3 linked regions of the Blastochloris viridis genome follow. The main gene of each other region encodes a partner of the protein of the gene in region 3 in a complex. Links are inferred from orthologs where the notes say so. Each region holds a gene or a part of one and is shown on either strand. Other genes may lie near its edges.

What was found.
Region 1: the proteins of BVIR_RS05410 (region 3) and pnp are in contact, whole or in part, in a cryo-EM structure (PDB 9QH0), measured with the Escherichia coli proteins. The link is inferred for Blastochloris viridis from one-to-one orthologs.
Region 2: the proteins of BVIR_RS05410 (region 3) and eno are in contact, whole or in part, in a solved structure (PDB 2FYM), measured with the Escherichia coli proteins. The link is inferred for Blastochloris viridis from one-to-one orthologs.

The regions. Positions count from the first base shown.
Region 1 is NZ_CP012946.1:3,449,345-3,459,119, reverse strand. Bases 590-3,513 are described here. They hold pnp (polyribonucleotide nucleotidyltransferase), read left to right. Parts: upstream 590-924; coding sequence 925-3,102; downstream 3,103-3,513. In the rest of the region: rpsO (30S ribosomal protein S15), read left to right, coding at 180-449; BVIR_RS14990 (sensor domain-containing protein), read left to right, coding at 4,299-7,646; BVIR_RS14985 (class I SAM-dependent DNA methyltransferase), read right to left, coding at 7,538-8,473; BVIR_RS14980 (DUF6460 domain-containing protein), read left to right, coding at 9,378-9,710. UniProt on the Escherichia coli protein: Involved in mRNA degradation. Catalyzes the phosphorolysis of single-stranded polyribonucleotides processively in the 3'- to 5'-direction. Also involved, along with RNase II, in tRNA processing.
Region 2 is NZ_CP012946.1:2,116,653-2,125,175, forward strand. What follows is about bases 5,388-8,305. They hold eno (phosphopyruvate hydratase), read right to left. Parts: upstream 7,530-8,305; coding sequence 6,246-7,529; downstream 5,388-6,245. Other genes in these bases: pdhA (pyruvate dehydrogenase (acetyl-transferring) E1 component subunit alpha), read right to left, coding at 5,388-5,533; BVIR_RS09365 (FtsB family cell division protein), read right to left, coding at 5,621-5,974; queF (preQ(1) synthase), read left to right, coding at 7,707-8,159; BVIR_RS09380 (thiamine phosphate synthase), read right to left, coding at 8,268-8,305. Outside these bases: lpdA (dihydrolipoyl dehydrogenase), read right to left, coding at 1-1,425; BVIR_RS09350 (pyruvate dehydrogenase complex dihydrolipoamide acetyltransferase), read right to left, coding at 1,513-2,871; BVIR_RS09355 (pyruvate dehydrogenase complex E1 component subunit beta), read right to left, coding at 2,880-4,292; more of pdhA, read right to left, coding at 4,448-5,387; more of BVIR_RS09380, read right to left, coding at 8,306-8,523. UniProt on the Escherichia coli protein: Catalyzes the reversible conversion of 2-phosphoglycerate (2-PG) into phosphoenolpyruvate (PEP). It is essential for the degradation of carbohydrates via glycolysis.
Region 3 is NZ_CP012946.1:1,210,214-1,220,465, forward strand. Bases 2,970-6,370 are described here. They hold BVIR_RS05410 (Rne/Rng family ribonuclease), read right to left. Parts: upstream 6,011-6,370; coding sequence 3,170-6,010; downstream 2,970-3,169. Outside these bases: BVIR_RS05395 (DsbA family protein), read right to left, coding at 1-120; BVIR_RS05400 (M48 family metalloprotease), read right to left, coding at 144-1,520; BVIR_RS05405 (pyridoxal phosphate-dependent aminotransferase), read left to right, coding at 1,761-2,939; BVIR_RS05415 (N-acetylmuramoyl-L-alanine amidase), read left to right, coding at 6,737-8,119; BVIR_RS05420 (penicillin-binding protein 1A), read left to right, coding at 8,452-10,252. UniProt on the Escherichia coli protein: Endoribonuclease that plays a central role in RNA processing and decay. Required for the maturation of 5S and 16S rRNAs and the majority of tRNAs. Also involved in the degradation of most mRNAs.

The sequences.
Region 1 (9,775 bases), 2.2 Mb from region 3 along the record:
CTCCTGGGAAGGTGTTATACGCGCAATCCCCCGCCTCGGCCGTATCCCGGCCGGGCGGATCTCGATGCGACGCGGCTGGACGACATCCCGGCCGCTGCCGCAACCGCTTTGGCGGATGGGCAAGACCAACAACGGCGCTCACCGCCGCCGATTTTTCCACGACATAGAAAGGACTCCTGATGTCGATCACGGCCGAGCGCAAGGCGCAGCTGATCCAGGAATACGCCACCAAGCCGGGCGATACCGGCTCGCCTGAAGTCCAGGTCGCGGTGCTCACCGAGCGCATTGCCAACCTGACCGGGCACTTCAAGACCCACGGCAAGGACAACCACTCTCGCCGCGGCCTTCTCAAGATGGTGTCGACGCGCCGCTCGCTGCTCGACTACGTCAAGGCCAAGGATGAGCAGCGCTATCGCACGCTGATCGAGCGACTCGGCATCCGCCGCTGACGCCGGCGCCGCAAGGACGGGGAAGACCAGTCTTGCGGCCGAGGTTGCGACAGGCCAAACGCGTTGGAGGCGCTCCGATCGGGCTCGACCTGGCGGCAGGCGGCTCCAACGAAACAGCGGGTCGGGCGGTTCGCCCGGTCCACCGGCGGCGCGCCGCGCCGCCGCCGCATTGCGGCATCAAGCGGAGGGTCGCGACCCGTCCGCCAGGATGGAGGTCCAGCGCCTTCGTTTGGGGGCTGGTGCGCATCATCCGACGTTCAACACGCTGGGCCGACCTCTTGACGTTCGCGGAAGGCGAGGTCGCCCGCAAGGATTTTTTCGCCCGTGACGAAGGCCTCGGCAGGATCGCCGGATGCTGTTGCGCTCAAGGACTGGGCGCGCGCCGATTTGGCGTGCGCGCGTCGGGTCCGCCCCGCAGCCTCCCGCCGTCTTGCTCGCGGCCTTCGCCTCGGCGATAGCCAAGGAGAAAGACCACATGTTTGAAATCCATCGGGAAGAGCTGATCTGGGCCGGCCGCAAGCTGACCATCGAGACCGGAAAGATGGCGCGTCAGGCCGACGGCGCCGTCGTCGTCACCTATGGCGAGACCAAGGTGCTCGCCACCGTGGTGTCGATGAAGGAGCCCAAGCCGGGCGTCGACTTCTTCCCCCTCACCGTCAATTACCAGGAGAAGTTCTACGCCGCGGGCCGCATCCCCGGCGGCTTCTTCAAGCGCGAAGGTCGCCCGACCGAGCGCGAGACCTTGATCTGCCGTTTGATCGACCGCCCGATCCGCCCGCTGTTCCCGGACGGCTATCGCCACGACACCCAGGTGGTGGTGACGACGCTGTCGCACGACCTTGAGTCCGATCCCGACATTCCGGCCTTGCTGGCGGCGTCCGCCGCGCTGACCATCTCGGGCATTCCGTTCATGGGTCCGGTCGGCGCCGCCCGCGTCGGCTACATCAATGGCGAGTTCGTGCTCAACCCGCAGCTCGACGAGATGAGCGAGTCCAAGCTCGACCTCGTGGTCGCCGGCACCGCCGACGCCGTGCTGATGGTCGAGTCGGAAGCCAAGGAGCTGCCCGAGGACGTCATGCTCGGCGCGGTGATGTTCGGCCACAAGCACTTCCAGCCGGTGATCGACGCCATCATCCGCCTCGCTGAGAAGGCGGCGAAGGAGCCGCGCGAGCTGAAGGTGGCGGACTCCTCGGAGCTCGAGAACGCCGTTCTCGGCCTGATCGAGGGCGATCTGCGCGAGGCCTATCGCATCGCGGCCAAGCAGGAGCGCCACGACAAGGTCGACGCCGCCCGCGCCAAGGTCATTGCGGCGCTGCTGCCGGAAGGCGGCGAGGCGCGCTGGACGGCGTTGCAGGTGAAAGAGGCGTTCAAGACGATCGAAGCCAAGATCGTGCGCTGGAACATCCTCGACACCGGCATCCGCATCGACGGCCGCGACGTCAAGACCGTGCGCCCGATCGTGGCCGAAGCCGGCGTGCTGCCGCGCGCTCATGGCTCGGCGCTGTTCACCCGCGGCGAGACCCAGGCGCTGGTGATCGCCACGCTCGGCACCGGCGAGGACGAGCAGTTCGTCGATGCCCTGGAGGGGACCTACAAGGAACCCTTCATGCTGCACTACAACTTCCCACCATTCTCGGTCGGCGAGACCGGCCGCATGGGCGGGCCCGGCCGCCGCGAAATCGGTCACGGCAAGCTGGCCTGGCGCGCCATTCACCCGATGCTGCCGCCGCACCACGAGTTCCCCTACACCTTGCGCGTGGTGTCGGAGATCCTGGAGTCGAACGGCTCCTCGTCGATGGCCACGGTGTGCGGCACCTCGCTCGCCCTGATGGACGCCGGCGTGCCGCTGCGCCGGCCGACCGCCGGCATCGCCATGGGCCTGATCCTGGAAGGCGAGCGCTTCGCGGTGCTCACCGACATCCTGGGCGATGAGGACCACCTCGGCGATATGGACTTCAAGGTGGCGGGCACGTCGGAAGGCGTCACCTCGCTGCAGATGGACATCAAGATCGCCGGCATCACCGAAGAGATCATGCGGGTCGCCCTCGGCCAGGCCAAGGACGGCCGCCTGCATATTCTGGGCGAAATGTCCAAGGCGCTGACCTCGGCGCGCGCCGAGCTCGGCGAGCACGCCCCGCGCATTGAGGTGATGCACATTCCGGTCGACAAGATCCGCGAAGTGATCGGTTCGGGCGGCAAGGTGATCCGCGAGATCGTCGAGAAGACCGGCGCCAAGATCGACATCCAGGACGACGGCACCGTCAAGGTCGCATCCGCCAACGGCGAATCGATCCGCGCGGCGATGAACTGGATCAAGTCGATCGCCTCCGAGCCGGAAGTCGGCCTGATCTATGACGGCACGGTGGTGAAGGTCACCGACTTCGGCGCGTTCGTGAACTTCTTCGGCTCGCGCGACGGCCTCGTCCACATCAGCCAGCTTGCCTCCAAGCGGGTGCAGAAGGCTTCCGACGTCGTCAAAGAAGGCGACAAGGTCAAGGTGAAGCTGCTCGGCTTCGACGAACGCGGCAAGGTGCGGCTGTCGATGAAGGTGGTCGACCAGGAGACCGGCGAGGACATCGAGGCCAAGCAGAAGGCCGAGGAGGCCAAGCAGCGCGAGCAGCAGGGCGACGGCGAGGCCGGCCAGGCGCAGTGACCAAACGTCCCGCGATCACGCTGTGATCGGGACGGTATTCGCGAAAGGGCGGCCCAACGGCCGCCCTTTTTCGTCGCGGGGTGTCACGTTTGCCGGTTATCCGCACCAGCCCGTCGCGGTCGGCGATGACGATTGCCTCGGTCGAGGTCTCGATCAGCCGCTGGGCGTGGCAACCGCGGCAGTCCTCCATGGTTGTCGCCAGCGGTAACGACGTTTCGCGGTGTGCGGGAAAGGCTGGCCCACGTTACGAGCATGCCGGCGGCGTGCCGGAGCGTCCGTTTCGCGTTCGGAATTTCCAAGAAATCCAGCGGCTTGCGCTCCGCTGCCATGCCGCCGCCGCACCGGCAATGCCGGGCGAATCGGCCAGGCAACGCCCCCGCCGACGGGACGTTAAACCCTTGATTAACGCGAGGTAAGTTGTAGCTTATTTCCGTTACTTGACCGATTCGCACCCGAAATTCCATTGGGCAGGGCCACGATGAGCTCCCTCCCTGTCATCGGCGGACGCCTTGCCGGGTACCTCGAAGACTTCGCCAAGGCACCGACCGAGCGAGGGGCGGTAGACCCGCGGCCCCGCCTCTCCGCCTCCGCCGATGACGGCGGGGCGTCGGGCGGGCGTGACACCGCGCGCGATACCGAAACGGTGGCGAGCGCGAGGCTGGAGACGGCCCCGGAGCCGAGCACCCCGCCGATACGAGCGACCCACCTGCGCGGCCGGCTGGTCGATCGGCTCGTTTAGTATTCCGGATACGGTTTCCGGATGATCACGTCGTGATCCCAGCAACGCCCTCGCCAAAAATCCTTGATCGGAAGGGGTCTTTCCGGCGACCGGACTTTGAAGCTGAGGCCGGATCGGCCGGATTTCGGTGTCCGGAGCGACCGTCCGGATATCGGACGATGGCGCATTTTGGGCGAACGGTGGCCGAATAGCGCAACAGCAAAGCGACCAGCCCGGAATTGCAGCCATAACGGGCGCATTCGAACGCGCCGGCGTCAGGCCGCGACCGTAATGCCGGCGTGGCGGCTGTCGCAGAAACCACCCGAATTTTCGAAGTTTCCATCAATCTCGTTTTTACGAACGGTGGTTACCATTACAACCGTTAGCCGTCACCATCACTCGCAACGTGCGACTGGCCGTCCCACCCGGGTGCGGATCGCCGGTCGATGCGGTGCGCAAGGGCAGCGAACGCCAAGCCATGACCGGAATTGGATCACACGGCGCTAGTTTTCGCTCGTCCGAGGGCGAAGGTCATCACCTCGCGCCGCCGGTCGCGGCAGCGGACCTTGCCGCCCGGCTCGGCGCGCTCGACCGCACCGCGCTGGTCGCCGAGTTCGATGGCGCCGGCCGCTTCGTCAGCGTCAACGACACGCTGTGCCGCGCCATCGGCGTCGTCGGTGCGGCCCTGATTGGGAAGAGCTACCTCGCGCTGACCGCTGGCGTGCGGCCGCCCGAGGCGGCGGCATTCGCCGCGGCGATGGCGGCGGGGCGAACGTGGCGCGGCGACGTTCGCGTTCGCACAGGGCGCGGCGACCACATCTGGCTCGACCTCGCTTTGACGCCGCGGCCCGACGCCGAGGGCCGGGTCGGCTGCACCGCCATCGGCCTCGACATCACCGGCCGCAAGGACACCGAGCACGCCCTTCGCCGCCGCGAGACGCTCTATCGCTCGATGATGATGGCGCTCGGCGAGGGCATCTTCATCCTCGACGCCGAGGCCCACATCATCTCCGCCAACCCGGCCGCGGGCCGCATCCTCGGCGTCAACCACGAGGAACTGATCTATCCCAACTCCGGCGGTCCGCGCTGGGATGCCGTCACCGAGCACGGCCAGCCGCTGCCGGTGCGGCGGTTTCCGGCGATGGTGACGCTGGCCACCGGCCTGCCGCAGCGCAACGTGGTGATGGGGCTGCGCGGCGCCGGCAGCGGCACCACCTGGGTTTCCGTCAATTCGGAGCCGATCTTCGAGGCCGGCAGCACAAGACCGAGCGCGGTGATCACCTCGTTCACCGACATCACCGCCCGCAAGCAGGCCCAGGAGGTGCTGGCCGAGGCGGTCGCCGCCATTCCGGACGGTTTTGCGGTCTATGACGACAGCGATCGGCTGTTGATGTGCAACGATGCCTACCGCGCGTTCTACGCACACTCCGCGACGGCGATTAGGCCCGGCGCCGGCTTCGAGGAGATCCTGCGCTATGGGCTCGCCCACGGCCAGTATCCGGAGGCGGGCGAGGCCGCCGAACAGCAAGAAGCGTGGGTGGCCGAGCGGCTCAGGCTGCACCGCTCCCCCTCCAGCGACAGCCTTCAGTTGCTGGAGAACGGGCGCTGGCTGCAGCTGCGCGAGCGGCGCACCCCGTCCGGCTACACCGTCGGCCTTCGCATCGACGTCAGCGAGATCAAGCGCCACGCCGCGACGCTGCAGGCGGTGGTCGACAATTTTCCCGGCGGCGTGTCGTTTTTCGACAGTGACCTCAATCTGGTGGTCTGCAACGTGCAGTTCCGCACCCTGCTCGAGCTGCCGGACGAGCTGTTCGCGCACGGCCTGCCGACGCTGGAGATGATCTTCCGCACCAATGCCGAGCGCGGCGAATACGGCCCCGGCGACCCGGCGCGGCAGGTGCGGGCGCGGCTGGAGCTGGCGCGGCGCGGCGAGCCGCACCTGTTCGAGCGCGTCCGCCCCGACGGCACCGTGGTCGAGATCCGCGGCACGCCGGTGCCCGGCGGCGGCTTCATCACCACCTATGTCGACATGACCGCGCGCCGCGCCGCCGAAAAGCTGCTCAGCGACAGCGAGCGCCGCGCCCGCGAGAAGTCGGCGGCGCTGCAGATCACACTGGCGCACATGAGCCAGGGCCTCACCATGTTCGACGCCGACGGCAAGCTGAAGGTGTGGAACGACCGCGTCGTCGATATGTACGGCCTGCCGTCGGACGTGATGAGCCGCGGCGCCAGCTTTGCCGACATCCTGAAGGCCTGCCAACCATTTCACACCTTCGACGACGGCGTTGACACCTTCGTCGGCGCGCTGTGGCAGGAGCTCGCCCAGGGCAACACCTTCGCCGACACATGGCGCCTCAGCGACGGGCGGGTGATCGCGGTGGTCCACACCCCGATCGCCGACGGCGGCTGGGTGTCGACCCACGAGGACGTCACCGAGCGCGAGCACGCCGCGCGGAAGATCAGCCATCTCGCCCACCACGATCCGCTCACCGGCCTTGCCAACCGCGCCCATTTCAAGGCTGAGGTCGAAGCCGCGCTGGCCCAGGGCGCTGCCCGCGGCGACAGCCTTGCCGTGCTGCTGGTCGACCTCGATCGCTTCAAGCCGGTCAACGACACCCTCGGCCACGCCGCCGGCGATCAGCTGCTGCAGGTGGTGGCGGCGCGGATGCGCGCCGAGGTCGGCGCCGGCGACGTGGTGGCGCGGCTCGGTGGCGACGAGTTCGCCATCCTGCAGCGCAGCCGGCCCGACCAGCACGCCGCCGCCGTCGCGCTCGCCGCCCGCCTGATCGAGCGCATCGGCAGCGTGTTCGATCTGGACGGCCGGCAGGTGGCGATCGGCGCCAGCATCGGCGTTGCCATCGCGCCGGAGGGCGGGCGCACCGTCGGCGAGCTTCTGCGCGCCGCCGACCTCGCGCTCTACAAGGTCAAGGGCAGCGGCCGCAACGCCTTCCGCGTCTTTGACGAGGGGCTCGACAGCGAGGCCAGCAGCCGCTGCCGCACCGAGGCCGAGTTGCGCGAGGCGATCGCCGCCGGCGCGCTCGAACTGCATTTTCAGCCGATCGTGGCGTTTCCGGACGAGAGCGTGTGCGGCATGGAGGCGCTGGTGCGCTGGCGCCACCCCAGCCGCGGCCTGTTGATGCCCGACCAGTTCATCGCCCTCGCCGAGGACACCGGCCTGATCGTGCCGCTTGGCGAGTGGGTGCTGCGCCACGCCTGCTTCGAGGCGGCGCGCTGGCCGGGCCACGTCCGCCTCGCCGTCAACATCTCGCCGAACCACATCAAGAAGCGCACCCTGGTCCGCAGCGTCATCCAGGCGCTGGGCGCCGCCCGGCTGCCACCCGAGCGGCTGGAAATCGAGGTCACCGAAACCGTGCTGCTGCTGCACGACGAGGCGATCCTGGCCGAACTCCAGCAGTTGCGCGATCTCGGCGTCGCGGTGGTGCTGGATGATTTCGGCACCGGCTATTCCTCGCTGTCGCACCTTCGGATGTTCACGTTCGACAAGATCAAGATCGACCGGCTGTTCGTCGCCGAGGTTGCCGAGCGGCCGGACTGCGCCGCCATCGTCTGCGCGGTCACCGGCCTCGCCCGGAGCCTGGGCATGGCCGCCACCGCCGAAGGCGTCGAAACCGCGGAGCAGGCGCGGCTGCTGCGCGCGGCCGGCTGCACCCACGCCCAGGGCTATCTGTTCGGCCGCCCCCAGCCGGCCGCGGCGGCCTACGACGTCGCCGTCTCCGGGCTGGCGGTTTCCGGTTTGGCCAGCACCGCGACCAGGCCCGGCACCGGCACGCCGCCGTCCTGCCGCGCCGAGGCCTCGGCGAGATAGGCGATCTCGAGCCCGGCGGCATCGGCGCGTTCGCGCAGATAGTCGGCGCCGTGGCGGTAGCGCAGGCTCAGGTGCAGCTCGACCCCGGCCTCGCAGCGCTCCAGGGTGGCGGCGAACAGGCCCCCCGGCTCCAGCACCCGCGCCACCTGCGCCAGCACCGGGCCGAGTTCGCCGACATAGACCATGGTGTCGGCGGCGACGATCAGGTCGGCCGCCGCGGCCGGCTCCAGCGTCAGCGCGGCGAGCAGGTCGGCGCGCACCAGCGCGTCGTAGCAGCCCCGCCGTTTCGCCTGCGCCAGCATGCCGGCCGAGAGGTCGATGCCGATCAGCGTTGCGCAGTGCGGCCGCAGCGCGGCGCCGATCAGCCCGGTGCCGCAGCCGAGGTCGAGGCAGCGGCGGACACGGAAGTCGCCGCCGCGCAGCGAGGTCAGCGCCGCCGCCAGCAACTGCGGCCCGTTGTAGCCGAGCCGGTCGACCAAAGCGTGGTCGAACTCCGGCGCGTACTGGTCGAACAGCTGCTCGACGTAACCCGACGCCATGGCGTCGGCGACCTCGCGGTCGCCGAGCCGCGCCAGCCACAGCCCGGCGCCGAGCTCGTCGCCCGGATCGGCGTCGCGCGCGTGGCGGAACGCGTTGGCAGCGGCCTCGCGCACGCCGAGGATCTGGTTCGCCTCGCCCAGCGCAAACCAAGCCGCGGCCCAGCCCGGCGCGATTTCCACGGTCTGGGCGAGAAGGTCGGCGGCGGCGGCGAGGTCGCCGTCGCGGCGATAGTCCAAAGCGAGATTGTACCGGCGGTCGGCCAGGGGATCGCCGGAGGAGCGGAACACGGGAGTTTTGAGACGCACGGGCGGTGACGCGGGGTTGTGGGTCGCGAAGTCGCAGAGCCGATCTCGCCGAACACCCTGTTCGGGAGGGTTGGCGGCGAGCCCAGCCCGGCATCCGGCGGGGTATCCGGCGGCGCCATAACTCGGCCGGATCGCCGCCGTCCGCAAGCGGTTTTGCGCCGGCTGCCGCCGCGCGGGCTTGGTTCGGTGTGCCGATACTGGACGCCGCTCTCGCCGCGAGCGCGGCGATTTCGAACGAGGCCGGAACGAACCCGGCCCGAATCGCGCGCCGGCGGGCGCTGCTTGGCGCAGCGGCGCGGTGTGCCGATCCTGGACGCCGCTCTGGCCGCGCGCGGGGCGTTTTCGAACGGGGCCTGAACGAACCCGGCCCGAATCGCGTGCCGCCGGTGGCGCCGTGATCTGGGTTACTGGCGGGTTGATGCAACGGGCCGTGCGCGGTGACGGTCTCGTCCGGGCCGGCGGCGGGCCGATCGGCGCCGCCCGGCCGGTTACCGCCGTCTCTCGCCGCGACAATGCCAATTTGACGGTTACCGGAAAGTCGAACAAGAAAGGAACAAAGGCGGCCCGAATCGCGTGCCGATCGACGCCGCCCGACTCGGCTTAACGTCGGGTTGCCGGGCGGCGGGCGCCGTCCCTGCCTGCGACATCCGCGAGTTGCCGTATCGCCAGCGGGTCGAACGAGTCCCGAACGAACCCGGACCGAATCGGTGACCTGGGAAATCGCGCCGATCAGGCCGGAGTTTCGCGGCCGGGAAATTCCTTTCGGGATCACGATGTGATCGGCCGGAAACAGCATCCAGCGGCGCCGGCGCTGGCATGGCCTTGAATGGCTGCGGTCCGCGCCCGATATTGCGAACGACTGAAACCCGCCACGCCGGAGACCGCGATGACGAACCCCGACCCCGCGTCCCCGCCGCCGGACTGGCGCGAGCCCTCCGCCGTCGACCGCTTTTTCGGCGGGCCGCCGGTGTGGGTGGCGCTGCGGCTGTTGATGCTGTCGCTGGTGGTCGGGGTGATTTTGTCGGTGATCGGGCTCGACCCGTTCAACATCATCCAGTCGCTGGTCGATTTCGTGCGCTGGATCATTCACCGCATCGAGAACGTCTTCCACCTCGGCTTCGACACCGTCGAGTGGATCGTCCGCTACGTTCTGCTCGGCGCTGCCGTGGTGGTGCCGATCTGGCTGATCGTCCGCTTCGCCAAGATGAACGAGCGCTGAGACGAATCCGGCCGGTCGGGCCGGAGGCTCGACCAGAGGCTTTTCGGGCAATCAGGCGGCGACGA
Region 2 (8,523 bases), 910 kb from region 3 along the record:
CAGCGCCCGGCCGTAGGCATCCAGCACCGATTCCTTCATGGTTTCGGACAGCGTCGGGTGCGGGAAGATGGTGTGCATCAGCTCCTCTTCCGTCGTCTCCAGATTCATCGCCACCACGAAGCCCGAGATCAGCTCGGTGACCTCGGCGCCGACCATGTGGGCGCCGAGAAGCCGCCCGGTTTTGGCATCGAAGATGGTCTTGACCAAACCCTGGTCCTCGCCCAGCGCCACCGCCTTGCCGTTGCCGACGAAGGGAAAGCGCCCGACCCGCACCTCGAAGCCCTGCTCCTTGGCCTTGGCCTCGCTGAGCCCGACCGAGGCGATCTGCGGGTGGCAATAGGTGCAGCCGGGAACCATGCGTCGGTCCAGCGGGTGGGGATAGCCGCCGGCAATGGCCTCGACGCAGATGACACCCTCGTGCTCGGCCTTGTGGGCGAGCATCGGCGGGCCGGCGACGTCGCCGATGGCATAGAGGCCGGGGACATTGGTGCGGCACATGTCGTCGGTGACGATGGTGCCGCGTGCGGTCTTCACCCCCAGCGCCTCCAGGCCGAGGTTCTCGATATTGCCGACCACGCCGACCGCCGCGATCACCCGCTCGAAGGTCGCGGTGCGCGGCGCGGTGCCATCGTCGATGTGGGCGGTGACGCTGTCCTCGGCTTTTTCGAGCTTCGTCACCTTGGCGCCGGAGATGACGGTGATGCCGGCCTTCTCGAACGCCTTTCGCGCGAAGGCGGCGATCTCGGCGTCCTCGAACGGCAGGATCTGCGGCAGCACCTCGACCACGGTCACCTCGGCGCCGAATGCCCAGAAGAACGAGGCGAACTCGATGCCGATGGCGCCGGAGCCGATCACCAGCAGCGATTTCGGCACGCTGGCAGCCTTCAGCGCCTCGAAATAGCTCCACACCAGCTTGCCGTCGGGCTCAAGGCCCGCCAAAGCGCGCGGCCGAGCCCCGGTGGCGATGATGATATGCTTCGCCGTGTAGGTGCCATGGCCGAGCACGCCCTTGGGCGGCGGGGTCTGCGGCTCGACGGCGGGCTTCGACGGCGCGGCGACCTCAATCTCGCCGGGTGCGGTGAGCCTGGCCTCGCCCCAGATCACATCGACCTTGTTCTTCTTCATCAAGAAGCCGACGCCGGCGTTCATGCGGCTCGCCACCGCACGCGAGCGCTTGACCACCGCCGGAAAGTCGAATGTCGCGCGCTCGGCGGAAAGGCCGAACTCCCTGGCGTGCTGGATGTTTCGCAGCACTTCGGCCGAGCGCAGCAGCGCCTTGGTCGGGATGCAGCCCCAGTTCGAGCAGATGCCGCCCAAGTGCTCGCGCTCGACGATCGCGGTCTTGAGGCCCAGTTGTGCCGAGCGGATGGCGGTGACGTAGCCGCCGGGGCCGGCGCCGATGATCAGGACGTCATAGGGGGGCATGGGGGCTCCGGGTTCGCGGCCGGGTCAGCGCTCGGCTTCCAAAGCGGCGGCTTTGCGTTCCAGTTGGTCCAGGGGCCGCGGTTGCTCCTAGACCAGCATCGTCACCGGCGCCTCGATGTAGCGCTTGAAGGCGTCGAGCAGCTTGGCGCCGATCACGCCGTCGACAGCGCGGTGGTCGGTCGACAGCGTGGCGCTCATCATGGTGGCGACCGCGAGCTGGCCGTTCCGCACCACCGGGCGCGGCTCGCCGGCGCCGACCGCCAGAATGGTGGCGTGGGGCGGGTTGATCACCGCAGCGAATGCCTTGATCCCGAACATGCCGAGGTTCGACACCGCGGTCGAGCCGCCAGTGTACTCCTCCGGCAACAAATGCCTTGCTTTGGCTTTTGCTGCCAAATCTTTCATTTCGTTCGAAATAGCCGATAGCGACTTTCGCCCGGCATCGCGCACCACCGGGGTGATCAGCCCGCCGGGGATCGCGACCGCGACGCCGACGTCCGCCTGCTTGTGGCGCAGCATCGCGGCTTCCGTCCAGGTCACGTTGGCGTCCGGCACCCGCAGCAGCGCCATCGCCAAGGCCTTGATGATGAAATCGTTGACCGACAGCTTGAAGGCCGGTGTGCCGTCCTGGCCCTTCGGGGCGTTGGCGTTGATGGTCTCGCGCAAGCTGAGCAGGGCGTCGAGTTCGACATCCCGGGTCAGGTAGAAATGCGGGATGGTGGTCTTGGCCTCGGTGAGGCGCCGCGCGATCACCTTGCGGAGATTGTCGTGCGGCACCTGTTCGAACGAGTCCGGCGCGAACAGCTTCCGGATCGCCGCGTCGGACGGCCCGGCCGGCGGCGCCTGAACCGGGGCTGCCGGAGCCGGGGCCGCCGCCGGTTGCGAGGCCGGGCCGGCGGCCCGCGCCGCCTCGACATCGCGCATCACGATGCGGCCGTGCGGTCCTGACCCGGCGACCGTGCCGATATCGAGGCCGGCCTCGCGCGCCAGCCGGCGCGCCAACGGCGAAGCAAACACCCGGCCGTTGGGCTTGGCGGTGCCAGCCTCCGGGGCGGCCTTGGCCGTCTTTGCCGGCGGGACCGCTGCGTCTGGCGCGTCCGGCTGGGGCGCGGCTGCGGCGGGCTGGCCCGCACCATCGCCGGCGGGAGCGGCCGAATTTGGCGCGGCCTTGGGCTCGGCCGACGCCGCCGCTGCGACATCCTCGCCCTCCCCGGCCAGAATGGCGATCAACTGGTTGACCGGCACGTCGGTGGTGCCGGCCGGCACCACGATCTTGGCGAGCACGCCGTCGTCGACCGCCTCGACCTCCATGGTGGCCTTGTCGGTCTCGATCTCGGCGAGAACGTCGCCGGTCTTGACGGCATCGCCCTCATTCTTCAGCCACTTGGCGAGGTTGCCCTTCTCCATCGTGGGGGACAGCGCGGGCATCAGGATGTCGATGGGCATGGTGCTCTCTACCTGTAGGTCACCGCCCGCACGGCGTCGATGACGTCCTGCACCGTGGGCAGCGCGAGCTTTTCCAGGTTGGCGGCGTAGGGCATCGGCACGTCCTTGCCCGAGACGCGCTTCACCGGGGCGTCGAGATCGTCGAACGCAATCTCCATGATGCGCATGCCGACCTCGGCGGCGACGCCGCATTGCGGCCAGCCCTCCTCCACCACCACGCAGCGGTTGGTCTTCTTGACCGAGGCCACCACGGTCTCGATGTCCATCGGCCGCAGCGTGCGCAGATCCACCACCTCGGCATAAATCTGGTTCTTGGCCAGTTCTTCGGCGGCCTTCAGCGCATAGGTCATGCCGATGCCCCAGGACACCAAGGTGCAGTCGGTGCCCGCGCGCGCCACCTTGGCCTTGCCGATCGGCAGCACGAAGTCGGCGAGTTTCGGCACCGGGAACGAGTGGCCGTAGAGAATCTCGTTCTCCAGAAACACCACCGGATTGGGGTCGCGGATCGCCGCCTTCAGCAGGCCCTTGGCGTCGGCGGCCGAGAACGGCTGGATCACCTTGAGGCCGGGAATGTGGGCGTACCACGAGCCGTAGTCCTGGCTGTGCTGGGCGGCAACACGGGCGGCGGCACCGTTGGGACCGCGAAACACGATGGACGACGTCACCTGCCCGCCCGACATATAAAGCGTCTTGGCCGCCGAGTTGATGATCTGGTCGATCGCCTGCATGGCGAAGTTGAAGGTCATGAACTCGACGATCGGCTTCAGGCCCGCCATCGCCGCGCCGACGCCAAGGCCGGCGAAGCCGTGCTCGGTGATCGGGGTATCGACCACCCGCCGGGCGCCGAACTCCTGCAGCAGGCCCTGGGTGACCTTGTAGGCGCCCTGATATTCGGCGACCTCCTCGCCGATGATGAACACGTCGGGATCGTGGCGCATTTCCTCGGCCATGGCGTCGCGCAGCGCCTCCCGCACCGTCATCGTCACCATCTCGGTGCCGGCCGGGATTTCGCCGGAGGCGTTGTCACCTTCAGCCCGCGTCACCTCGACCACCGGCGGCGATGGCTTGGCTTCGGCCGGTACCGGCGCCGCGCCCCGCGCCTCGGCCGGTGCGGCCGACTGCCCCGCCTTCATCTGCGCCGAGGGCGAGGCCGCGGCCTCCAGCGCCGAAGCGTCCTCGCCATCAGTGAGCAGCAGCGCGATCGGCGTGTTCACGGCGACGTCCTGCGTCCCCTCCGCAACCAGCAGCTTGCCGAGCACGCCCTCGTCGACCGCCTCGACCTCCATGGTCGCCTTGTCGGTCTCGATCTCGGCGATGACGTCGCCGGATTTGACGCGGTCACCTTCCTTCTTGACCCATTTGGCGAGGTTGCCCTTCTCCATGGTCGGCGAGAGCGCGGGCATCAGGATAGTGGTGGGCATGACGAAACACCCGTGCGATGGAGATGAAAGCTAGAGCATTTTCCGCAACAGCAGGAACCGATTCTGCGAAAGGAAATGCGACAAACGAAACACTTGGAGCACCCCTCCGCGTCGGTCGGGCCGGTCGCGCTCCGACCCGCCTGACGCGCGAACGCTCACCGCAGCACATCGGTGTACAGTTCAGACGGATCGGGCGCCGGATCGTGGGTGGCGAATTCGGCTGCCTCGTTGACGATGGCGCGCACCTCGGCGTCGATCTTCTTGACGCCGTCTTCGCTTGCCCAGCCATTGTCGATCAGGCGGGCGCGCACCTGCTCGACGGCGTCGCGCTCATCCCGCATCTTCTGCACCTCGTCCTTGGCGCGGTATTTGGCCGGGTCGGACATCGAGTGGCCGCGATAGCGGTAGGTCAGCATTTCCAGGATGAACGGACCCTGGCCGGAGCGGGCGTGCTCGACCGCGCGCAGGCCGGCGGCCCGCACCGCCCGCACGTCCATGCCGTCGACCTGCTCGCCGGGGATGTCGAACGAGATGCCGCGCCGGGAGAAGTTGGTCTGGGCCGAGGCGCGGTTCACCGAGGTGCCCATGGCGTATTTGTTGTTCTCGACGATGTAGACCACCGGCAGTTTCCACAACGCCGCCATGTTGAAGCTCTCGTAGACTTGGCCCTGGTTGGCGGCGCCGTCGCCGAAATAGGTCAGGCTGACCCGTCCGTTGTCGCGGTAGCGGCTGGCGAAGGCGAGGCCGGTGCCGAGCGAGACCTGGGCGCCGACGATGCCGTGGCCGCCATAGAAGCCCTTCTCGATCGAGAACATATGCATCGAGCCGCCCTTGCCCTTGGAATAGCCGCCGCGGCGTCCGGTCAGCTCGGCCATCACCCCGCGGGCGTCCATGCCGGCGGCCAGCATGTGGCCGTGGTCGCGATAGCCGGTGATGACCTGGTCGCCGGGCTTCAGGCACATCTGCATACCGACCACCACCGCCTCCTGGCCGATATAGAGGTGGCAGAACCCGCCGATCAGGCCCATGCCGTACATCTGGCCGGCCTTCTCCTCGAAGCGGCGGATCAGCAGCATTTCGCGGTAGGCGGCAAAATCCTCCTCGCGGCTGAACTCGGCCGGCGCGGCGGCCGCGGCGGCCCCGGTTCCGTCAGCCGAATCGGAAATTGGCGCGGCGGCCGGCTTGGCTGCCTTGTCGCGGGCGGGCGTGGCTCCTGCGGCGCTCTGTTTGGCGACAGCCATGCGGTTCTCCCGGGAATGTACCATCGGAAGTTATAGTTCGTTTTGCGACGGAACCAATCCTTGAACGGCGGTCTGCCCACGCGGGATTCAGCGGACGGCGGCGTTGCGCTCGGCTACGCCGGTCGCGGACGGCCGCTTGACCAGCACCAGATCGTTCGGGTGCGCCCAGTTGAGCAGATCGCGGGCGCGCTCGTCCAGCATGTCGGGGTCGAGGCTCTGCGGCCGCAGCAGCGCGACCTTCTTCTCCATCGCCAGACGTTCCGCCCGCACCGCGTCGAGTTCCTCGTGCAGCCGGGCCATCTCGATCTCGAAGCCGCGCTTGGCCTGCAGGCCGTGATCGCCGTTCCAGCCGTGGAAGGCGAAATAGGCGATACCCGCCGCCGTCACGCTATACAGCAGCAGGATGGACAGGATGCGGCGAAGCAGGGGGCGGACGACCATGGCTCAACTTCGCAGGCCGCGGTTGACCCCCCGTTAACAAATCCGGACACGAACCCCGGCTCGCGCTTCGCCCGACCGGGATCAAAGATCGTCGTCCCGGGCAAGCCGCGAAGCAGCACGACCCGGGAGAGAGCTGTCATCCCGGACAGGCGGCGAAGCCGCGCGATCCGGGATCTACGGCAGGAAGAGGTGCCTTGTTCTGCTGACGATCCCGGGTCTCGGCTTCGCCGCGCCCGGGATGACGCGCTTGGATCAGCAGCGCTCGCCGTTCTCAGGCCAGCCCCTTGAACGCCGCGTACCCGGCGTAGCGGGCCTGGGCGCCCAGTTCCTCTTCGATGCGGATCAGCTGGTTGTACTTGGCCAGCCGGTCGGAGCGCGCCAGCGAGCCGGTCTTGATCTGCCCGCAATTGGTCGCGACTGCGAGGTCGGCGATGGTGGAGTCCTCGGTCTCGCCGGAACGATGGCTCATCACCGCGGTGTAGCCGGCCTTGTGCGCCATTTCGACGGCGGCCAGCGTCTCGGTCAGCGAGCCGATCTGGTTGACCTTGATCAGGATCGAGTTGGCGAGGCCGCCCTCGATCCCATCGGCGAGGCGGTCGACGTTGGTGACGAACAAGTCGTCGCCCACCAGCTGGACCTTGGAGCCGATGAGATCGGTGAGGATCCGCCAGCCCTCGAAATCGTCCTCGGCCATGCCGTCCTCGATCGTGATGATCGGGTAGCCGGCAAGCAGCTTGGCGAGGTATTCCGCCTGCTGCTGGCGCGAGCGCTTGGTGCCCTCGCCGTCATAGACGTAGGCGCCATCCTTGAAGAACTCGGTCGCGGCGCAGTCGAGGCCGATCGCCACCTCGTCGCCGACCTTGAAGCCGGCCTTCTCGATCGAGGCGACGATGAAGTCGAGCGCGGCCTCGGCCGACGGCAGGTTGGGGGCAAAGCCGCCCTCGTCGCCGACATTGGTGTTGTGGCCGGCGCTTTTCAGCGCCGCCTTCAGGGTGTGGAAGACCTCGGAGCCCACCCGCACCGCATCCGCGATGGTGGATGCGCCGACCGGCAGGATCATGAATTCCTGAAAGTCGATCGGGTTGTCGGCGTGCACACCGCCATTGATGATGTTCATCATCGGCACCGGCAGCAGGCGCGCCGAGGTGCCGCCGACATAGCGGTAGAGCGGCAGGCCGCTGGCGGCAGCGGCGGCCTTCGCGGTCGCCAGCGACACGCCGAGGATGGCGTTGGCGCCGAGGCGCGCCTTGTTGGGCGTGCCGTCGAGCGCGATCATGATCTCGTCGACCTTGACCTGATCCTCGGCGTCGAGGCCGCCGAGCGCGTCGTAAATCTCGCCGTTGACCGCTTCGACCGCCTGCAGCACGCCCTTGCCGAGGTAGCGGCTGTTGTCGCCGTCGCGCAGTTCGACCGCCTCGTGTGCGCCGGTCGAGGCGCCCGACGGGACGGCGGCGCGGCCGAGCGAGCCATCTTCCAGCCGCACATCGACCTCCACGGTCGGATTGCCTCGGCTGTCGAGAATTTCGCGGGCGATAATGTCGACGATCGCGGTCATGGCGCGCCTGCCTAGTTGAATGGTTCGATAATCGGAAACACGAAGGCGTATGTGGGCTCATACAGGATCGCAAACGCCGAGGAAACCCGTACGCCCTTGGCATCCCACGCATTCAGCGTGCCGGACGTCCCCAAAACCCTGCTTTCGTGGAGCAGAACTGTCGGATAGGACGGGTTCATGACAACAGAAACACATCTTCAGCTCGGCCGTCATGTCGCCCTGCCCGCCTCGCCCGACCAGGCGCTGCTGGAGCGCGTGCCGAACCCCCACGCCGATACCAACTACGTCGCCCGCTTCACCTGCCCGGAATTCACCTCGCTGTGCCCGGTGACCGGCCAGCCCGACTTTGCGCTCCTGGTGATCGACTATGTTCCCGGCGACTGGCTGGTGGAGTCGAAATCGCTGAAACTCTACCTCGCCTCGTTCCGCAACCACGGCGCCTTCCACGAGGACTGCACCATCGCGGTTGGCAAGAAGCTGGCGAGCCTGCTGGAGCCGCGCTGGCTGCGGATCGGCGGCTACTGGTTTCCGCGCGGGGGCATGCCGATCGACATCTTCTGGCAGACCGCCGCGCCGCCGCAGGGCCTGTTCATCCCCGACCAGGGCGTGCCGCCATATCGCGGGCGGTGAGGTTCGCGTCAGATGTCTTCGGACGGCCCCGGGGCGCGGGCCTGCGGCCCTTGCCCCGACAGGCTGGATTGCAGGATTCTGCATCGGGCAGAATAGAGGGCGCGAAGGTCACCCGGGCCGGCCCGAAGAGACGCCGGCGGGACGCTTCATGGATGCGAACAGTTCCCGCACGTCCGCGCCAGGGTCGGAGGCCCGCATCACGCCGCCCATCACGGCGATGCCGGCGGCGCCGGCCGTGAGGCAGCCCGGCACCTGCTGCGGCGCAATGCCGCCGAGCGCGATCACCGGCCGGCCGGCAGCGGCCACCATCGCCGCAAGGCCGGCGTGCCCCAGCGCCGGGCCGTAGCCCGGCTTGCTCTGGGTG
Region 3 (10,252 bases):
CGTCAGCGGCGCAGCCGGCGCCGGCTCGGCGGCGGCGGCGGGCAGGGCGCAGACGGCGGCGAAAGCCGCCGCCGCGAGAGCGGCCGCAGCCCTCCGCGCTGTTGAGGTGAGCAGCGTCATGGTGCGAAGGCTCCTGGTTGCGATCAGCTCTTTCCGTCGAGCTTCGGGGGTTTGTAGTTCTCGATATCGTCGGCCTTGATCCATCCGGGCGAGCCGTTGGCGAAACGGGTTTTGGCGCGGGCGGCGAGCTGGCGCGCGGTCTGGAACTCGCCGGAGGCGATCGCGGCCTGGGCGGAGGCGAGGTCGGCGTTGGCGTAGTCGCCCTTGCGGCCGTAGGCCAGCGCCAGCTGGCGGAAGCCGTCGACCGCCGTGGTCTCGTTCGCCAGCGCCTGCGACAGCTCGCGGATCGCCTCGTCGGCATTGGCCTTGCTGCCGCTCGCCACCAGCGCCTGGCCGAGCATGATGCGGATCGGGGTGGCGCGCGGCGCCATCGCCGCCGCCCGCCGGAGCGGGGCGATCGCCTCGTTCGGCCGCGCGCTCTCCAGCAGCGCCTGGCCCTTCAGCTCGTGGAAATAGGGGTTGTCCGGCTGCGCCGCGATCAGGGCGTCAATCTGGCGGATGGCGTCGTTGACCTGGTTGAAGCGGTAGGCCGAGATGGCTCTGGCATAGCGCGCCGGCAGGCTGGTGTCGCTCAGCGGATAGCGGCGGGCCACGGTGTCCGGCTTGTCGAAGAAGCCGATGATCTTGGCCCGCATCAGGTCGTGCCGCAGTTGCAGCGCCGGCGAATCGCGGACGTCGCGATAGGGGCTCTTCGCCACCAGCTCTTCGAGCTGGGAGATGCGCTCGCGCGGCAGCGGGTGCGACAGGGTGTAGGGGTCGACGCCGCGCGAAATGAACAGGTTCTGGTCGCCGATGCGGCGGAAGGTGTCGAGCATGCCCTTCGGCGATTGCTTGGTGGCGTGCAGATAGTTGACCGCGGCGCGGTCGGCGGCCTGCTCCTCGCCGCGCTGATAGGACAGCAGCGAGCGGCGGATCATCTCCTGCGGGCCGGTGACGATGCCGCCGACCGCGCTGCCGAGATTGGAATCGCGGGTGGAGCCGCTGGCGGCGCCGGCGGCGACCGCGCCGAGCGACAGCAGGAAGGCGACGATCGAGGCCGATTGCGCCGCGGCGAGCTGCTGGCGCATGCGGGCGAGGTGGCCGCCGGCGATGTGGCCGGTTTCGTGGGCCAGCACGCCGATCACCTCGTTCGGCGTCTTGGCGTCGACCAGGGTGCCGAGGAACACGAAGATGCGGCGGCCATCGGCGACGAAGGCGTTGAAGGCGCGATCGTTGATCAGCGTCACTTCGATGTTCTGCCGCGCCAGGCCGGCGGCGCGCAGCACCGGCGCCATGTAGTCCTTGAGCAGCGCCTCGGTCTCGGCGTCGCGGACGATCGGCAGCTTGGGCTGGCCCTGGGCGAGCGCGAGCGGGGCGAGCAGCGGCGAGGCGGCGGCGGTCACGGCGAGGGTGACGGCCATCGCGGCGGCACCGAGACGACGCGCCCAGCCGGGGCGGGCGCGCGGTGACCTTACGACAGGCGAAACGTCAGACATCGGTGGCGGCGCTCCTGTCCAGCCTCGACGCGCGACCATAGGGCGCAAGGCCGACCCGATCAATTCGGCTGCGGAGGCGGCAACAATGAGGCGTTGCGGGCGCGGGCGGGGCCGAGTCCCGCGCGCGCAGGTTCCCCGCGCGCCGCCCTTGCGCTATGCGAAAGCATGCTCAGCCCGCTCGATCCGCTGCTCCGTCCGGCCGCCCGCGCCGATATCGCGCCGTTCATCGTCATGGACATCATGGCGGAGGCCGCTCGCATCGAGCAGGCCGGCGGCCGCGTCGTCCATCTGGAGGTCGGCCAGCCTGCGGCGCCGGCGCCGGCCGCTGCGCGCGCGGCCGCCGCGCGCTGCCTGGCGGAGGGCCGCATCGGCTACACCACCGCGCTCGGCATTCCGTCGCTTCGGCGCCGCATCGCCCGCCATTATGCCGAGACCTTCGGCACCGAGGTGTCGGAGGCGCGCATCGTCGCCACCACCGGCTCGTCGGCGGCGTTCGTGCTGGCGTTCCTCAGCCTGTTCGAGCCGGGCGACCGCGTCGCCATCGCCAATCCCGGCTATCCGCCCTACCGCCAGATCCTGAAGGCGCTGGGCTGCGAGCCGGTGCTGATCCGCACCGGGCCGGAAACGCGGTGGGCGATCACGCCGGAGGCGCTTGCGGACGAGCATCGCAAGGTGCCGCTGGCCGGCGTGCTGGTGGCGAGCCCGGCCAACCCGACCGGCACCATGATGAGCGGGCAGACGCTCGCCGCGCTGATCGGCGCCGCCGAAGACGCCGGCATCCGTTTCGTCTCCGACGAGATCTATCACGGGCTCGACTACGCCTTTCCGGCGGCAACCGCCGCCGCGGTCTCCCCCCGCGCGACCGTGATCAACTCGTTCTCAAAATACTTCTGCATGACCGGCTGGCGGGTCGGCTGGATGGTGGTGCCCGAACCGCTGGTGCGCGCGGTCGAGCGGCTGCAGCAGAACCTCGCCATCTCGGTGCCGACGCTCAGCCAGGTGGCGGCGGAGGCGGCGTTCGACGGCGTTGCGGAGATGGAGGCGGTGAAGCGCGGCTATCTCGAGAACCGCCGCATCCTCACCGAGGGACTGCCGCGCATCGGCATCGACCGCATCCTGCCGGTCGACGGCGCGTTCTACCTTTACGCCAACGTCAGCGGCTTCACCGACGACAGCCTCGCCTTTGCCCGCTCGATGCTGGCCGAGGCCGGGGTGGCTGCGACGCCGGGCGTCGACTTCGACCCCTATGACGGCCGCCATTTCATCCGCTTCTCCTATGCCGGCGCGGCCGACGACATGCGCGAGGCGGTGGAGCGCATCGGTGGCTGGCTGAAGCGCGGGTGAGGGCGCGCCGCTGACGCGGAACGCCACAGGTCGGCCCAGGAGGCAGCTTTTGCCGCCTCCTCACCATGAGGCCGAGAAAGCTCAGCCTTCAGGGCCTCGGCTATAGGCCCCCGCAGGGATCAGCCGGAAACCCGACCAAGCGGGCGACATCGTTCGCCAGCGCACCACGCTGAAAACGACAGAGCCCGGCGCAAGGCCGGGCTCTGCAACTCGTCAGCGCGGCTGCTCGGTCACCCGACCCGGCGCGACCACCAGCCCGAGCGCTTGGGGCGATTCGGGTTGTCGTCGTCCGGGGTCAGCACCTGATGGACCGGCTCTCCGCGCGGCTGCGATTCCGGCTCCGTGACCGGCGCGACCTCAACCTTCGGAGCCTCAACCTCCGGGGCCTCGACCCGCGGCACCTCGACCGGCATGGGCTCGGCCTGATGCGATTCGGCCTGCGGCGCGGGCTCGGCGGCCTCAATGGTCGCCGGCTCGGCGCTGTCGACCAGCGGCGGGATCAGCTCGAGCCGGGGCGTGGGCTGCAGCGTCACCTCGTCGTCGCCCTCGCCGGCCTCGGCGTCCTCGCCCGGCAGCCCCTCGCGGTCGCGCCGGCCGCGCCGGCCGCCGCGGCGTCCGCGCCGCCGCCGCCGCCGCCGTTCCTCGCTATTGGCATCGCCGGCCTCGGCACCGTCACGAGCTTCGTCGCCGTCCTCGCCGTCGTCGTCGTCGTCCTCGCCGGTCGGCTGGGGTGCGGCGAGCCGGGGTGCGTCATCGCGCTCGCCCGCGCTTTCGGCCGGCAGGTCGCCCTGGGCGTCATCGCGGCCGCGCCGCCGCCGCCGCCGCCGCCGCCGACCATTGGCGTCGCGGCCATTGTCGGCGGTCGCCTCGGCCTCGGTGTCCTCGACCTCGACCTCGGCCTCGACCTCGGCTTCGGCTTCGGCTTCGACCTCCTCGATCTCCTCGTCCTCGGGCGCGATGGCGTCGGGCTGGATCGGTGCCAGCGCGGCGCGCACCACCGGACCCTTGGCCAGGGCACCCTTGTCGATGACGTGCTGGATCTGGCCGGTGATCGAATCATCGGCCTCGATCTCGATCAGCACGCCGAAGCGGCGCTCAAGTTCGAACAGGTGCGAGCGCTTCTGATTGAGGCAGTAGAGCGCGACCGGGGTGCGGGTGCGCACGATGAGGTCGTGGCTGGCCGATTTGATCAGCAGGTCCTCGATCGCGCGCAGCACGTGCAGCGCCACCGATGCCGGGGCGCGGACGTGGCCGGTGCCGCCGCAGTGCGGGCAGATCTCCGAGGAGCTCTCCAGAACGCCGGTACGGATGCGCTGGCGGCTCATCTCCAGCAGGCCGAAGTGCGAGATGCGGCCGACCTGGATGCGGGCGCGGTCGTTCTTCAGCGCTTCCTTCAGCCGGCGCTCGACGGCGCGGTTGTTGCGCTTCTCGTCCATGTCGATGAAGTCGACCACGATCAGGCCGGCGAGGTCGCGCAGGCGAAGCTGGCGTGCCACCTCGTCGGAGGCTTCCAGATTGGTCTTGAGCGCGGTTTCCTCGATCGAATGCTCGCGGGTCGAGCGGCCGGAGTTGACGTCGATCGCAACCAGCGCCTCGGTCTGGTTGATGACGATGTAACCGCCGGACCGGAGCTGCACCGTCGGCGAGAACATCGCGTCGAGTTGGGGCTCGACCCCGCTGCGCGCAAAGATCGGCGCGGTCTCGCGATAGGGCTGCACGTTCTTGGCATGGCTCGGCATGAGCATGCGCATGAACTCTTTGGCCTCGCGATAGCCGTCCTCGCCGGCCACCAGCACCTCGTCGATGTCCTTGTTGTAGAGGTCGCGGATGGCGCGCTTGATCAGCGAGCCTTCCTCATAGACCAGCGCCGGCGCGCTCGATTGCAGCGTCAGCTCGCGCACGGTCTCCCACAGCCGCAGCAGATATTCGAAGTCGCGCTTGATCTCGGTCTTGGTGCGGTTGGCACCGGCGGTGCGCAGGATGACGCCCATGCCCTCCGGCACTTCCAGCTCGGCGGCGACCGACTTCAGGCGCTTGCGGTCGGCGGCGCTGGTGATCTTGCGCGAGATGCCGCCGCCGCGGGCGGTGTTCGGCATCAGCACCGAGTAGCGGCCGGCGAGCGAGAGGTAGGTGGTCAGCGCCGCGCCCTTGGTGCCGCGCTCCTCCTTGACGACCTGGACCAGCAGCACCTGGCGCCGCTTGATCACCTCCTGGATGCGATACTGGCGGCGCAGCGGACGGGCGACACGCTCGGGCATTTCCTCCAGCGCTTCGCCGGAGCCGACGATCTCGACGACCTTGGCCTTGGCCGGCTTGTCGGCGCCGTCCTCATCCTCGTCGTCGTCTTCGTCGTCATCCTCCTCGTCTTCGTCTTCGTCGTCCTCGTCATCCTCCTCCTCGTCGTCGTCGTCTTCGTCCTCTTCGTCGTCCTCTTCGTCGTCCTCGTCCTCTTCGTCTTCCTCCGCCTCGTCTTCGTCCTCATCTTCGTCAGACTTGGCGGGACGGCGCTCGGACGGCGCGGCGACGGGCTCGACGGTGGGTTCGGCGACGGCTTCGGGCGCCTCGGTGGCCGGCGATTCGGTGGCGGGCAGCGCGTCGCTCACGGCCGGCACCGCGTCGGCGGCGGTGGCCGGCTCGGCAGTCTCCGGCGACGGCGCCTCGGACACCACGGCGTCGACGCCGACGGTGCGGGCGGCAACCGCCGCGCTGTCAGGCCGCCGGCGACGGCGGCGCTTACGGTCGTTCCTCAGCTTGGCGTCCTCGGCCTCGCGTTCGGCGCGGGCGGCACGCTTTTCCTCTTCCAGCAACGCCAAGCGGTCGGCGACCGGGATCTGGTAGTAGTCGGGGTGGATTTCGTTGAAGGCGAGGAAACCGTGGCGATTGCCGCCGTATTCGACGAAACAGGCCTGGAGCGAAGGTTCGACGCGGGTGACCTTGGCGAGATAAATGTTGCCACGGAGCTGTTTGCGGGCGGCGGATTCGAAATCGAACTCCTCAACCCGGTTGCCGCGCACCACGACCACCCGGGTCTCTTCCGGGTGGGTGGAATCGATAAGCATCTTGTTGGCCATTGAACTCTCTCTGGGCGGCATCGAACCGTCGCATCGCGAACGCGACGGTCAAACACCGCCGTCCGTTCTGGCGAGGCGAAACGCCGCGCGGTGTCTCAAAAGGGGTCCGAATCGGTGGGGGAGAACCGGAGAATGCGGAGCGCGACGCTGCCGGCCGCGAAAATGCGGCGGGTCTCAGGCAGGCGGTCGCGGATGCATCCATCGCGGTCTACGTCTCTCGGGCGCGACAAGCCAATGTCGCGATAACGCATGGTTTTCCGGGCTGACGCAGCGATTCTGCTGCGCGGCAGGCGAACCGACAGATCGTCCCTGCGCCGCTGGCCGGCTGTCGGCGCGGTCGGGACCGTCTGCGGCCTGCCGGAACCACGAACCATGAGCCGTCTTTAAATAACGGGAGCTACCCTCGATTGGCAAGGTTCGCCGCGAAATCTCTCGTCTTTCAAGATTAGGTTAACCCTGGCGGGCCCTCGGCGGTGCGATTTGGCCGGTGAATCCGCCGCCGAGGCTCCGCTTGAAGCCGGCGCGCCGCGGATGGGGTGATTCGCTGCCGCGCCAAGCTGAAGCGAGCGCCGGGCAGGGTCGGCCGGGCAGGATGGGGCAGGAGGATGGGCAAAATTTAGAATAATTCTTGCCGTATTTGGTCCAAACTCGGCGCCAAATGTGGACAAGGCTGCCATAGCCATCGCAGAGCTGGGATTAACCGTCGGGGTCGTGCATCGGGTCTTCATGGTGCTGTTTCGTCGCGTCGCTGCGCTGATGCTGCTCGCTGCCGCCCTCGTTCCGTCGGCGGCCTCCACAGGCTTTGCCCAAGGCGGAGCTTTTGCCCAGGGCGCCGCGATCGCGGCGACGGCGCCGGCCAAGGACGCCGTGCCCGAGGCGGTCACGGACGCCAGGGATGCCGTCGCGGGGGCGGCCGGCAATCCCGTCAAGGATGACGCCACCAAGGCGAAGGCCCAGAGTGCGGTGGCGGTCGACGTCCGGTTCGCCGGCGACCTCGCCCGCAGCCGGATGATTCTCGACCTCTCGACCAAGGTCGAGATGCGGGTGTTCACCCTGGCCGATCCCTACCGCGTGGTGGTCGACATCCCCGGCCTTGAGTTCCGGCTGCCGTCGGAGGGGGGGCGCGACGGCCGCGGCCTGATCACGGACTTCCGCTACGGAAATGTGAGTCCCGGCAAGGCCCGCATCGTGCTGGAAGTGCGCGAGCCGGTGGCGGTCGACAAGGCGTTCGTGCTGGAGGCGATCGACGACCAGCCGGCGCGGCTGGTGGTCGATCTGGTGCGCACCGATCGCGCCACCTTCCTGCGCTCGGCCGAGACCCAGACGCCGGCGCGGGCCGAGGCGGCGGCGCTGGCGGTCAAGCCGGAGCCGGTGCCGCCCGGCGCCAAGGGCCAGCTGCCGGTGGTGGTGATCGACCCCGGCCACGGCGGCATCGACAGTGGCGCGGCGGCGCGCGGCAGCGGCGAAACCGAAAAGACCATCGTGCTCGACGTGGCACTGATGCTGCGCGAGCGGCTGGAGGCCGGCGGCCGGGTGCGGGTGGTGATGACGCGCACCGAGGACGTGTTCGTGCCGCTGGGCGAGCGGGTGCGGATCGCGCGGCGCAGCGAGGCGGTGCTGTTCCTGTCGATCCATGCCGATTCGCTGCGCGTCCGCGACGGCCTCGCCTCCGGCGCCTCGGTCTACACCCTGTCGGAGAAGGCCTCCGACGCCGAGGCCGAGCGGCTGGCCGAGTCGGAAAACAAGGCCGACCTCATCGCCGGCGTCGATCTCGGCGAGGAGCCCGCCGACGTCGCCGACATCCTGATCGATCTGGTGCAGCGCGAGACCAAGTCGTTCTCGATCCATTTCGCCCGCACCCTGGTCAAGGAACTGCGTCCGACCGCGCGCATGCACCGCACGCCGCTGAAGTCGGCCGGCTTCAAGGTGCTCAAGGCTCCCGACGTGCCCTCGGTCCTGCTCGAACTCGGCTTCCTGTCCAACCGCGAGGAACTGCGGCAGATCACCTCCCAGGCCTGGCGCACCAAGGTGACGCGGGCGATTGCGGAGGGCATCGAGGAGTTCGTGGCGACCCGGACCATGGACGAGAGCGTGCGCGCGCCGCAGTGACGGCATGGCGCTGCCGGCTCCGATCGCCGGACGCCGGCTGACTGCGGCTTCGGCTTTGATGAGGCGTGCGGGTCAGCGCGCCGGCGCGCGCAGGCCTCAGGCTCGCCAGGTCTCGCGGGCCCAGGCCTCGCAACATTGTGTGCCGTTGCCGCCGGGCCTCCGTTTTGCCACGAAGGCGGGCGAGGCATGCTGTGGTGCCGCCAAGGTCCGGACGCCGGTGGGCCGGCGGGCGCGACCCGCCGGCCGCCTGAACGGTGCGGCGGCCGTTCCGGCTTGTGCAAATCGGGTTCCCGCAGGGTGCGGAAACGCCAAAGCTGACTGCAAGGAACGAAATGCGCCTCTTGATCAGGTTTTTCGGCTTCCTGTTCGCGATCGGAACGGTGGTGTTCCTGGTCGGTGTCGGTGGCGTCTCGTACTTCGTTTGGAAATACTCCCAGGATCTGCCGGACTATTCGACGCTGCAGAACTATGAGCCGCCGATCATGACGCGCGTCCACGCCACGGACGGCTCGCTGGTCGCCGAATACGCCCGCGAGCGCCGGCTTTATCTGCCGATCCAGGCGGTGCCGAGACTGGTGGTGGGGGCCTTCCTCGCCGCCGAGGACAAGAATTTCTACCAGCACGGCGGCCTCGATTTCTCCGGCATCGCCCGCGCCGCGGTGGTCTATGTGCAGAACATGGGCACCGGCCGCCGGCCGCAGGGCGCTTCGACCATTACCCAGCAGGTCGCCAAGAACTTCCTGCTCACCAACGAGGTCTCGATCGACCGCAAGGTCAAGGAAGCGCTGCTGGCGCTGCGCATCGAACGAACCTATTCGAAGGACAAGATCCTCGAACTCTATCTCAACGAAATCTATCTCGGCATGGGGGCCTATGGCATCGCCGCCGCCTCGCTGCTCTATTTCGACAAGTCGGTGCACGAACTGACCGTGGCGGAGGCGGCCTACCTTGCCGCGCTGCCCAAGGGGCCGACGCTGTTCCACCCGTTCCGCCAGCGCGAGCGCGCCATCGAGCGCCGCAACTGGGTGATCGACCGCATGGTCGAGGAGAAGTTCATCGCCGCCGAGGACGGCGAGCGCGCCAAGAAGCAGCCGCTGGAGGTGACCTCGCGGCCGACCGGCGCCCATATCTTTGCGGCGGAGTACTTCGCCGAGGAGGTGCGCCGCGAACTGATCGACCGCTACGGCGAGAAGAAGCTCTACGAGGGCGGGCTGTCGGTGCGCACCACGCTCGACCCCAAGTTGCAGCAGATCGCCAAGAAGACGCTGACCGAGCACCTGGTGCGCTTCGACGAGCAGCGCGGCTGGCGCGGCCCGGTCAGCCGCATCGACCTTGCCGCCGGCGACTGGGGCGCCAAGCTTGGCGAGATGCGCGCGTTCAGCGACATTTCCTGGCGGCTGGCGGTGGTGCTCGAAGCGGGCGACCAGACCGCTCGCATCGGCCTGCAGCCGCCGCGCGAGCGCTCCGGCCAGATCGCCACCACCCGCGACATCGGCCTGCTGACGCTGGAGGGCGTGAAGTGGGCGCGCTGGGCGCAGGGGCCGGACAAGGGCAAGGCGGTGAGCAAGGTCGCCCAGGTGGTCCGTCCCGGCGACGTCATCCATGTCGAGCAGCTCTCGGCCGACCCGTCCGGTGCCCAGACCTTCAAGCTGCGCCAGCTGCCGGACGTGGAAGGCGGCCTGGTCGCGCTCGACCCGTGGACCGGCCGCGTGCTGGCGCTGGTCGGCGGCTTTTCGTTCGACGAAAGCCAGTTCAACCGCGCCACCCAGGCGTTGCGCCAGCCGGGTTCGTCGTTCAAGCCGTTCGTCTACGCCGCCGCGCTCGACAACGGCTACACCCCGTCCACGGTGGTGATGGACGCGCCGATCGAGGTCGACCAGGGGCCGGGCCAGGACAAGTGGCGGCCGGAAAACTACTCCGGCAAGTTCTACGGTCCGCAGACGCTGCGGTTCGGCATCGAGCAGTCGCGCAACGTGATGACGGTGCGGCTGGCGCAGGACGTCGGCATGCCGCTGATCGCCGAATACGCCAAGCGGTTCGGCGTCTATGACGATATGCTGCCGGTGCTGTCGATGGCGCTCGGCGCCGGCGAAACCACGCTTTTGCGCATGGCCGGCGCCTACGGCATGTTCG